Regions from separate parts of the Bradyrhizobium sp. Bra64 genome, predicted to be linked through region 3. Evidence: predicted binding sites of a transcription regulator. Region 3 holds the regulator's gene; each other region holds the start of a gene.

Region 1 (2,179 bases), on a different contig from region 3:
ACTAGCGGACGGTTTAAAGGACGAGATCGCGCCGACCGGCAGGCTCCGGGTCGCGATTGCGATCAGCCCGGCGGGCGGAGCGTTCTGGTCGACCAAGACCGAAGCCGGCTATGCCGGCGTCCCCGTCGATCTCGGCCGGGAGATGGCGGCCCAGCTCGGCGTCGCCGTCGAATATGTCGTGCACCAGAATTCCGGTCAGATCACCGATGCGGCGTCGAAGGGGACCTGGGACGTCACCTGGCTCCCCAAGGATCCCGAGCGCGAGACCATGATGATGTTTGGCCCGGTCTACGAGGTTGCGGACGCCACCTACATCGTCAAGGCCGGTTCGAGCGTTACCAACTTTGCCACGCTCGACCAGGCGGGCATCAAGGTCGCGGCCGTCAACGCCACCACCACCATGCGCGGCGCGATCGCGCATTTGAAGAATGCGAAAGTCACGGGCTATCAGACCTATGACGAGATATTCGGTCTCCTGAAGAGCGGCGAGATCGATGCCTTCGCCCTATCGCGCGACCAGCTCAACAAGATGGCGCAGAAGATTCCCGGCACACGGGTGCTGGACGAGACGTTCAAGAAGACGGTGACGGCCGTCGCCGTGCCGCTCGGCCATCAGCAGGCGCTGAGCTTCGTCACCAGGTTCATGAACGAGGCGACGACGAACGGCACCTTGCGCAAGGCCTATGACAATAACGGCCTTAAGGACACGCCGATCCGCATCGAGTAGGGCAGGCAGCCTCGGGTAAAGCGCCCATATTGAAAAAAATGTCTGAACAACTGCGCAAAGTGTCTCTTGCGTCAAACTGACACAGCTCTGTCATCGCGCGCCATTAACGTCCCGAGGGTCGGCGTCAATCTTTCGGGGCAACACAACAATGAAATCCAGATTTCTGACGACGGCCGCGATTTTCGCGGCCGCGACGGCACTCGCGTGCGCCATGCCGGTGCTCGCGGACGATTTCGGCCGGGACCGGGATCATGACCATGATCATCATCGCCATCCGCATGGCATCCACACCGAGACGCCGATCAAGCATCTCGTGATCATCTTCAACGAGAACCGCTCGTTCGACCACTACTTCGCGACCTACCCGAACGCGACCAATCCGTCCGGTTCGATTCCCTTCGCGCCGAAGCCGCATACGCCGAAGGTCAACAACCTCGTCACGGCGAACCTGCTGGTCAACAACCCCAACAACAGCCCGGCCAACGGCACCGGCGCGACGGATCCGTTCCGCCTCGACCGCACCCAGGCCAATACGCGCTCGCAGAACCATTCCTACACGCCCGAGCAGCAGGCCGTGGACAACGGCAAGGAAGACCTCTTCCCGAAATTCACCGGTCGCGGCACCGCCGGCGGCGCCGGCGCCTTCGGCACCAACGGCCAGGTGATGGGCTATTTCGACGGCAACACCATCACCGCCCTCTGGAACTACGCCCAGCACTTCTCGATGAGCGACAATGCCTGGACCGACACCTTCGGCCCGTCGACGCCGGGCATGCTCGAAGTGATCTCCGGTCAGACCAACGGCGTGCAGAACATCGTCGGCACGTCAGCGTCGATCGCCGACGGCCAGGGCGGCCTGACGCTGATCGGCGACACCGATCCGGGCAACGATCCCTGCTCGAGCAAGACCAGCACGATCCTGATGGACGGCAAGAACATCGGCGACCTGCTCAATGCCGAGCACATCAGCTGGGGCAGCTTCATGGGCGGCTTCGACCTGACGCTCAAGAACGCCAACGGCACCACCGGTTGCGGCCGAAGCACGTTCTCCAGCAACGTCAACGGCAGCATCGTCGACTACATTCCGCACCACGCCTGGTTCCAGTACTACAAGTCGACCGCCAACCCGACCCATGCGCGGCCAAGCTCCGTGCGTGCGATCGGCCACACCCATGACTTCAACGGCAACGTCGATCCGGCCAACCACGGCTACGATCTCGAGGACTTCTACGCTGCGGTGAAGGCCGGCAATTTCCCGGCCGTGTCATACATCAAGATGCCGGCCTTCCAGGACGGTCATGCCGGCAACTCCGATCCGCTCGACGAGCAGGTTGGCAATGTCGAACTGATCAATTTCCTGCAGAGGCAGCCGGAATGGCGCGAGACCGCGGTCATCATCACTTATGACGATTCCGACGGCTGGTACGACCATCAATACGTCGCGCCGAAGAG
Region 2 (2,179 bases), on a different contig from region 3:
GCCGGTGACCCCGCGCGCGATCCGCGACGAGATGATCGTGTTCGTTGTGATGGCGCTGCTGCTGGCTTCGGTGCCATTCACGGGAGTCTACCCGTTCTTCGTCATGCAGGCGCTGTGCTTCGCGCTGCTCGCCTGCGCCTTCAACCTGCTGATCGGCTACGGCGGTTTGCTGTCCTTCGGCCATGCGATGTTCTTGGGGACGGCCGGCTATTGCAGCGCGCATGCGCTGAAGGTATGGGCGCTGCCGCCGGAGCTCGGCATCCTCGTCGGCATCGCCGGTGCCTTCGTGCTCTCGCTCATCACGGGCTATATCTCGATCCGCCGCCAGGGCATCTACTTCTCGATGATCACGCTGGCACTGTCGCAGCTTTTGTACTTCATCTACCTCCAGGCCCCGTTCACCCATGGCGAGGACGGCATCCAGGGCATTCCGCAAGGGCACATGTTCGGCGTGTTCGATCTGTCCAAGCCGACCGTGCTCTACTACGTCGTGCTGGTCGGCTTCCTTGCCGGCTTCCTGCTGATCTTCCGCATCATCAACTCACCGTTCGGCGAAGTCCTCAAGGCGATCCGTGAGAACGAGCCGCGGGCGATCTCGCTGGGTTACCGGACCGATCAGTACAAGTTCCTGGCTTTCGTCCTGTCGGGCACGCTCGCGGGCTTTGCCGGATCGCTGAAAGTGTTCGTGGCGCAGAACGCCTCGCTCACCGACGTGCACTGGTCGATGTCGGGCGAAGTCGTGCTGATGACGCTGGTCGGCGGTCTCGGCACCGTGTTCGGCCCCGTGGTCGGCGCCTTCGTGATCATCGCCATGCAGCAATATCTGGCGGGGTTTGGCCAATGGGTGACTGTGATCCAGGGCTCGATCTTCGTGATCTGCGTGCTCACGTTCCGCCGCGGGGTCATCGGCGAAATCGCGCATTACTTCCGGCGTTCGCTCTAAACAATTGATATCGCAACAATTTATCTGGTGCGTGAAAGCGGTGGATGACCCGGCTCCGCGGGCGTGAGATGACACGCACGCGGATCGAAAATGGTCTATGACAGTTTTGTGACGGCCGGTTCGGCCGGGCCATTTCCAACCGGTAGTCTCTTCCCATGATGCGATGGTTTCGCGCTTTCCTGCCCAAGGAAGAACGCTTCTTCGACCTGTTCGACCGCCACGCCCAGACCGTGATCCACGGCTCGATCGCGCTCCAGAGCATGCTCAACGGGGGCGAGGAGACGCCGGTCTTTTGCCAGCGCGTCAACCAGTTCGAGAACGATGCCGACAACATCACCCGTGAGGTGCTGACGGCGGTGCGCCGCACCTTCATCACTCCGTTCGATCGCGGCGACATCAAGAACCTGATCACCTCGATGGACGATGCCATCGACCAGATGCAGCAGACCGCCAAGGCCGTGATGCTGTTCGAAGTCCGTACCTTCGAGCCACCGATGCGCGAGATCGGCGGGCTCTTGATCGAATGCGCCAATCTGGTCGGCCGCGCGCTGCCGTTGATGCAGCAGATCGGCAAGAACGTGGCGATGCTGACCGCAATCACGGAAGAGCTGGGCAAGCTCGAAGGCCGGGTCGACGATCTCCACGACATCGGGATGAAGGAGCTGTTCCTCAAGCACCGCGACGGGAGCGCGATGGACTTCATCGTCGGTGTCGAGATCTACGACCACCTCGAGAAGGTGGCCGACCGTTTCGACGACGTCGCGAACGAGATCAACAGCATCGTCATCGAGCAAGTTTAGGCAGGGCGCCGTGGATGCTGCGTTGGGTCTTCCCCTCCTGGTCGGACTGATCGCCGTCGCGCTGCTGTTCGATTTCCTGAACGGCCTGCACGACGCCGCCAATTCGATCGCGACCATCGTCTCGACCCGCGTGCTGCGGCCGCAATTCGCGGTGTTCTGGGCCGCGTTCTTCAATTTCGTCGCCTTCATGGTGTTCGGTCTGCACGTTGCCCAAACCATCGGCACCGGCATCATCGATCCCGCGATCGTCGATGCCCAGGTGATCTTCGCGGCCCTCGTCGGCGCCATCGTCTGGAACCTCGTGACCTGGGGGCTCGGCATCCCGTCCTCGTCGTCGCATGCATTGATCGGTGGCCTGTTCGGCGGTGGCGTGGCCAAGGCGGGGATCTCCGCGGCGGTCTGGAGCGGATTATCCAAAACGGTGATCGCCATCGTG
Region 3 (2,179 bases):
TGCGCGTCGCGACCGATCTGGAGCGTATCGGCGACCTCGCCAAGAACATGGGCAAGCGCGTCGCGGCGCTGGAAACGGATTTTCATCCGCTCAAGCTGTTCCGCGGCCTCGAGCACATGACCGACCTCGTGCAGCAGCAGGTCAAGTCGGTGCTGGACGCCTATGCCGCGCACGATCTGCCGGCGGCGATGGCGGTGTGGAAGGGCGACGAGGAAGTCGATGCCATCTGCACCTCGCTGTTCCGCGAGCTTCTCACCTACATGATGGAGGATCCGCGCAACATCTCGTTCTGCATCCATTTGATGTTCTGCGCCAAGAATATCGAGCGCATCGGCGACCACGCCACCAATATCGCCGAGACCGTGTTCTACATGATCGAGGGCCAGGCGATCACCGACAAGCGGCCGAAGGGCGACATGACGAACTTCGCCACGACGGTTCCGAATACCTGATCACGCAAGGAGCGACGACACCATGGGCGCACGCATTATGGTGGTTGAGGACGAGGAAGCTCTCACCGAGCTTCTTCGCTACAACCTCGAAGGCGACGGCTATGACGTCGAGACGGTGATGCGCGGCGACGACGCCGACACCCGGCTCAAGGAGCACATCCCCGATCTCATCGTGCTCGACTGGATGCTGCCGGGTCTGTCCGGCATCGAGCTGTGCCGACGGCTGCGCACCCGGCCCGAGACCAAGCAGCTCCCGATCATCATGCTCACCGCGCGCGGCGAGGAGAGCGAGCGGGTGCGGGGTCTTGCGACCGGCGCCGACGATTACATCGTCAAGCCGTTTTCGGTGCCGGAGCTGCTGGCGCGGGTGAAGGGCCTCTTGCGGCGCGCAAGCCCGGAGCGGCTCGCCACCGTGCTCGCCTATGGCGACATCGAGCTCGATCGCGACAAGCGCCGCGTGGCGCGCTCCGGCCGGCCGATCGACCTCGGCCCGACCGAATATCGCCTCCTGGAGTTCTTCCTGGAGCATCCGGGCCGGGTGTTCTCGCGCGAGCAGCTGCTCGACAGCGTCTGGGGCCGCGACATCTACATCGACGAGCGCACGGTCGACGTGCATATCGGCCGCCTGCGCAAGCTGCTCAATCTCGGCCGCGAGCAGGACCCGATCCGCACCGTCCGCGGCGCCGGCTATGCGCTGGACGACCGTTTCGCGAAGGCGGAGCAGGCGTAAGTTCAGCCGCGAACAGGCAAGTAAAAAGCGCGCCGGGCGGCGCGCATTTCCATTTTTCGATCGTTCCGGTCCCTACTGCGCAATTGCGCGCTAGCTAGTTAGGCCGGGACGATGTCGTTTGGAGCCGGGCTTCAGCGCGGCCCCGGCTTCGCCGGTGCGCGCCGGCGATCCGCCGCGGGCTGATACGCCACGCGCGAGTGCTGGGCGCAATAGGGCAGGCCGGAGAGGGCCTTGCCGCCGCAGAAGAAGAAGTCCGGGCTCGAGGGATCGCCGACCGGCCAGTGGCAGGTCGCCTCGTTCAGCTCCAGCAGCGACAGCCGCTGGCTCATCGGCACCACGTTGTCGTAGGTGACCGGCTCAGCCTCCACCTCGACCTCGAAGGCCTGCGCCAGCGCGGTGTTGCCGCGCGAGATCGGACGGGTCACCCGCATCATGTGCTGCGCGGGACGCGCCTTGCGCGGCCGGGGCGCTGCGGAAGATGGGCTCTTGGCGCGGCCCGACAGGCCGAGCCTGTGCACTTTGCCGATCACGGCATTGCGGGTCACATTGCCGAGCTCAGCCGCGATCTGGCTGGCCGAAAGTCCGGCCTCCCAGAGCTTTTTCAGCTGCTCGACGCGATCATCGGACCAGGTCAAAACCGTCATTGCACCCTTTCCCTCGCTGCGCGCCAGCCATCCTGGGGCCTCGCAGCGAATGCCTAAGCCTTAAAAACCCGTGCCGTCAGAATCCCTTAAGGCTCGCCGGGCGCGCCAATGACGCCCGAACGTTTACGCCGGTACATAAGGACTTAGAGATCAGAACCGCTGCACGAGATGTCGTATCTGACAATCCAAACGCTACAATATGGCGTGACTCCCGCGCAAGAGTCCGCCGACTCGCTTCCACATGTTCCGTGGTGAAAAACCCGCAAAATCGGCACCGCAAGACTACGGATTCTGCGTTTCGCGAGGCTTTCCGGGCGGCATTGACACCCGTCTTGCCAGGCATAAGATAGTGC
Region 4 (2,179 bases), on a different contig from region 3:
CCCGAGCCCGGCGGGCTAGGGGTGCATCTGACGCTGGACATGGCGGGGCAGGCACGCTTCGGCCCCGACGTCGAGTGGATCGAGACGATCGATTACGAGGTCGACCCGTCGCGCGCCGAGCGCTTCTACCCGGCGATCCGCAAATACTGGCCGACGCTGCCAGACGGCGCGCTGATGCCGAGCTATTCGGGCATCCGCCCGAAAATCGTGCCGCCGGCGGTGGCCACGCAGGATTTCCTGATGCAGGGCCCGCGCGATCACGGCGTCGAAGGCCTGATCAATCTGTTCGGCATCGAGTCCCCGGGACTGACGTCATCGCTCGCGATCGCGGACCACGTCGCCGAGCTCGCGAATTCATAGAGCGCTTTCGAGCGAATTGGATACCGGTGCGCGGAGGGAACACACGTTCAAACCGAAGCTGGAGCCCCGTTCCGATTCCATCGGAAACGACTCTCGGCGCCGCGCAAAGATCCTTGCACGGTTCGAACCTTCCCGCAGGGATGAGCGCAACAACACTCACCCCTGCCTGAAAGGGTGCGATCAAACTCTACGCTGTTGCGGGGGTACTAGTGGAGCGTGTCGCCGTGCCTCAGACGCTCGATCTGATCCTTGACCAACAACTTCCGGCGCTTCAACTCAACAATTTGCAGGTCGTCTGTTGAAAGGTGCACGAGAGCTTCGTGCAATTCGTTTTCCAGAAGTTTGTGCTTCCGTTCCAATTCAACGAGATGTGCCTGAATTGTCATTCGAAACCTCCTCGGTAGGGGTGAACCTCAGGATTCGATCCGGACAAGGAAGTCTACATCACCGTTTCGTTCTGTCGATGGGTATCCGTCGTCGCAGCGTCATTTTTGAAAATTCATATGTAACGAACCGTGAGTAATGGAACCACACGGGAAAAATCCATGATATCAATGTGCTTGCGCGGTGCCGTAGCGAACCGCAGAAATATCTTGCGGGAGATCGGCGAGCAACGCTCGCAGATCGCTTGCGATCACCTCGCGCAAGGACGATAATTTCCACAGGGCATCCACAGCCTTAATCTCACGCCTTTCGGTTTTTCGGCCACCGCAGACATGACCAATGAAGACGAGCGCGAGCTCGAAGCCGAACTCGCCCGGTTGCAGCAGGAACACCGAGATCTCGATGCGGCGATCGATGCACTGCATCAATCGCCTGCCCCCGACCTGTTGCGGTTGCAGCGACTGAAGAAGCGCAAGCTGTTGTTGCGCGACCGTATCGCGTTCATCGAAGACCAGATCACGCCCGACATCATCGCCTGATCCACAGGGACAATTTTTGCGGCGGCTCGCCGCATGTGAATCCGCTTGACTCCAAAAGAACAAAATAAGAACATCCGGGAGCCCTATGCCCCCAGGAAACCGCCCAAGGAAAAGCAGATGCCGGCAACCGCCCTTCTCGACAACGGCCATTATGAACAAGCCTGCGATCAGGCGATCGCGATGTGCGACGGCAATCTTCGCAGCACCATCAAGGCGCTGATCATGGCCAATGAATATCTCGAGGCCGAACTCGAGGAATTGCAGGCGGCGATTTCCGCCGGCTGCATTCCGGAGACCTCGCGCAGCAAGATGCGGAGCAACAGCAGCGCCGCCTGATCCAAGCTCGGAGCAACGCCATGTCGGACGTGACCTACTACGTTGCAATGCCCTTCCTGATCGATACCGACGGATCGCCGGTGGCGGGCGCCGCCGAGGAATGCCAGAGCTCGACGGCCGCGTTGCGGCGCGCCGAGATCTTGTCGCGCGGTCCCGGCCACATCGGTGCCGTCGCGTTCAGCCGCAGCGGCGATCCGATGACCGGCGAATTCGGTGACGCCACGTTGCTGCGCAAATTCGGCAACGTGCCGGAAGACCTGGCCACGCTGTGAAGACCTGGCCACGCTGTGAAGGCCTGGCTACGCAGTGAATATCTGGCCACGCTGTAAGATCAGCTGCTGACCAGCCTGATCCGCGGCTCGTGCCGCCGGTGCGCCTTGCGCACATACATAGCGGCATCCGCCTCCTCCAGGGCGCGGCTCGCGTCTGACTGCGCCCCCAGCAGCGCGACGCCGGCGGAGGCGCCCGCGCTCACATGCTGACCGCGAAAGACGAAGGACAATTCGTCGATTGCCTGCTCGAAGGCCGCGGCCTTCGCCTTGGCGTCGGTCTCGCTGAGG

What was found. Region 3 encodes PhoB, which activates phosphate uptake and scavenging genes when phosphate is short. Its sites were predicted from a motif close to TGTCATNNANCTGTCAT; they were not measured.
Region 1: the regulator PhoB is predicted to act here: its motif matches at 805-821, upstream of NR187_RS05360 (phospholipase C).
Region 2: the regulator PhoB is predicted to act here: its motif matches at 1,041-1,057, upstream of NR187_RS33820 (DUF47 domain-containing protein).
Region 4: the regulator PhoB is predicted to act here: its motif matches at 833-849, upstream of NR187_RS03410 (YdcH family protein).

Annotation. Positions count from the first base shown of each region.
Region 1 covers NZ_JALJRD010000001.1:1,116,498-1,118,676, forward strand. The annotation lists gene NR187_RS05355 (ABC transporter substrate-binding protein) at 1-727, shown strand, start outside; gene NR187_RS05360 (phospholipase C) at 876-2,179, shown strand, end outside.
Region 2 covers NZ_JALJRD010000023.1:52,756-54,934, reverse strand. The annotation lists gene NR187_RS33825 (branched-chain amino acid ABC transporter permease) at 1-943, shown strand, start outside; gene NR187_RS33820 (DUF47 domain-containing protein) at 1,099-1,743, shown strand; gene NR187_RS33815 (inorganic phosphate transporter) at 1,754-2,179, shown strand, end outside.
Region 3 covers NZ_JALJRD010000017.1:108,165-110,343, forward strand. The annotation lists gene phoU (phosphate signaling complex protein PhoU) at 1-452, shown strand, start outside; gene phoB (phosphate regulon transcriptional regulator PhoB) at 475-1,182, shown strand; gene NR187_RS31255 (GcrA family cell cycle regulator) at 1,314-1,826, opposite strand.
Region 4 covers NZ_JALJRD010000001.1:724,395-726,573, reverse strand. The annotation lists gene NR187_RS03415 (NAD(P)/FAD-dependent oxidoreductase) at 1-360, shown strand, start outside; gene NR187_RS03410 (YdcH family protein) at 567-746, opposite strand; gene NR187_RS03405 (YdcH family protein) at 1,077-1,283, shown strand; gene NR187_RS03400 (hypothetical protein) at 1,401-1,619, shown strand; gene NR187_RS03395 (hypothetical protein) at 1,640-1,891, shown strand; gene NR187_RS03390 (GGDEF domain-containing protein) at 1,951-2,179, opposite strand, start outside.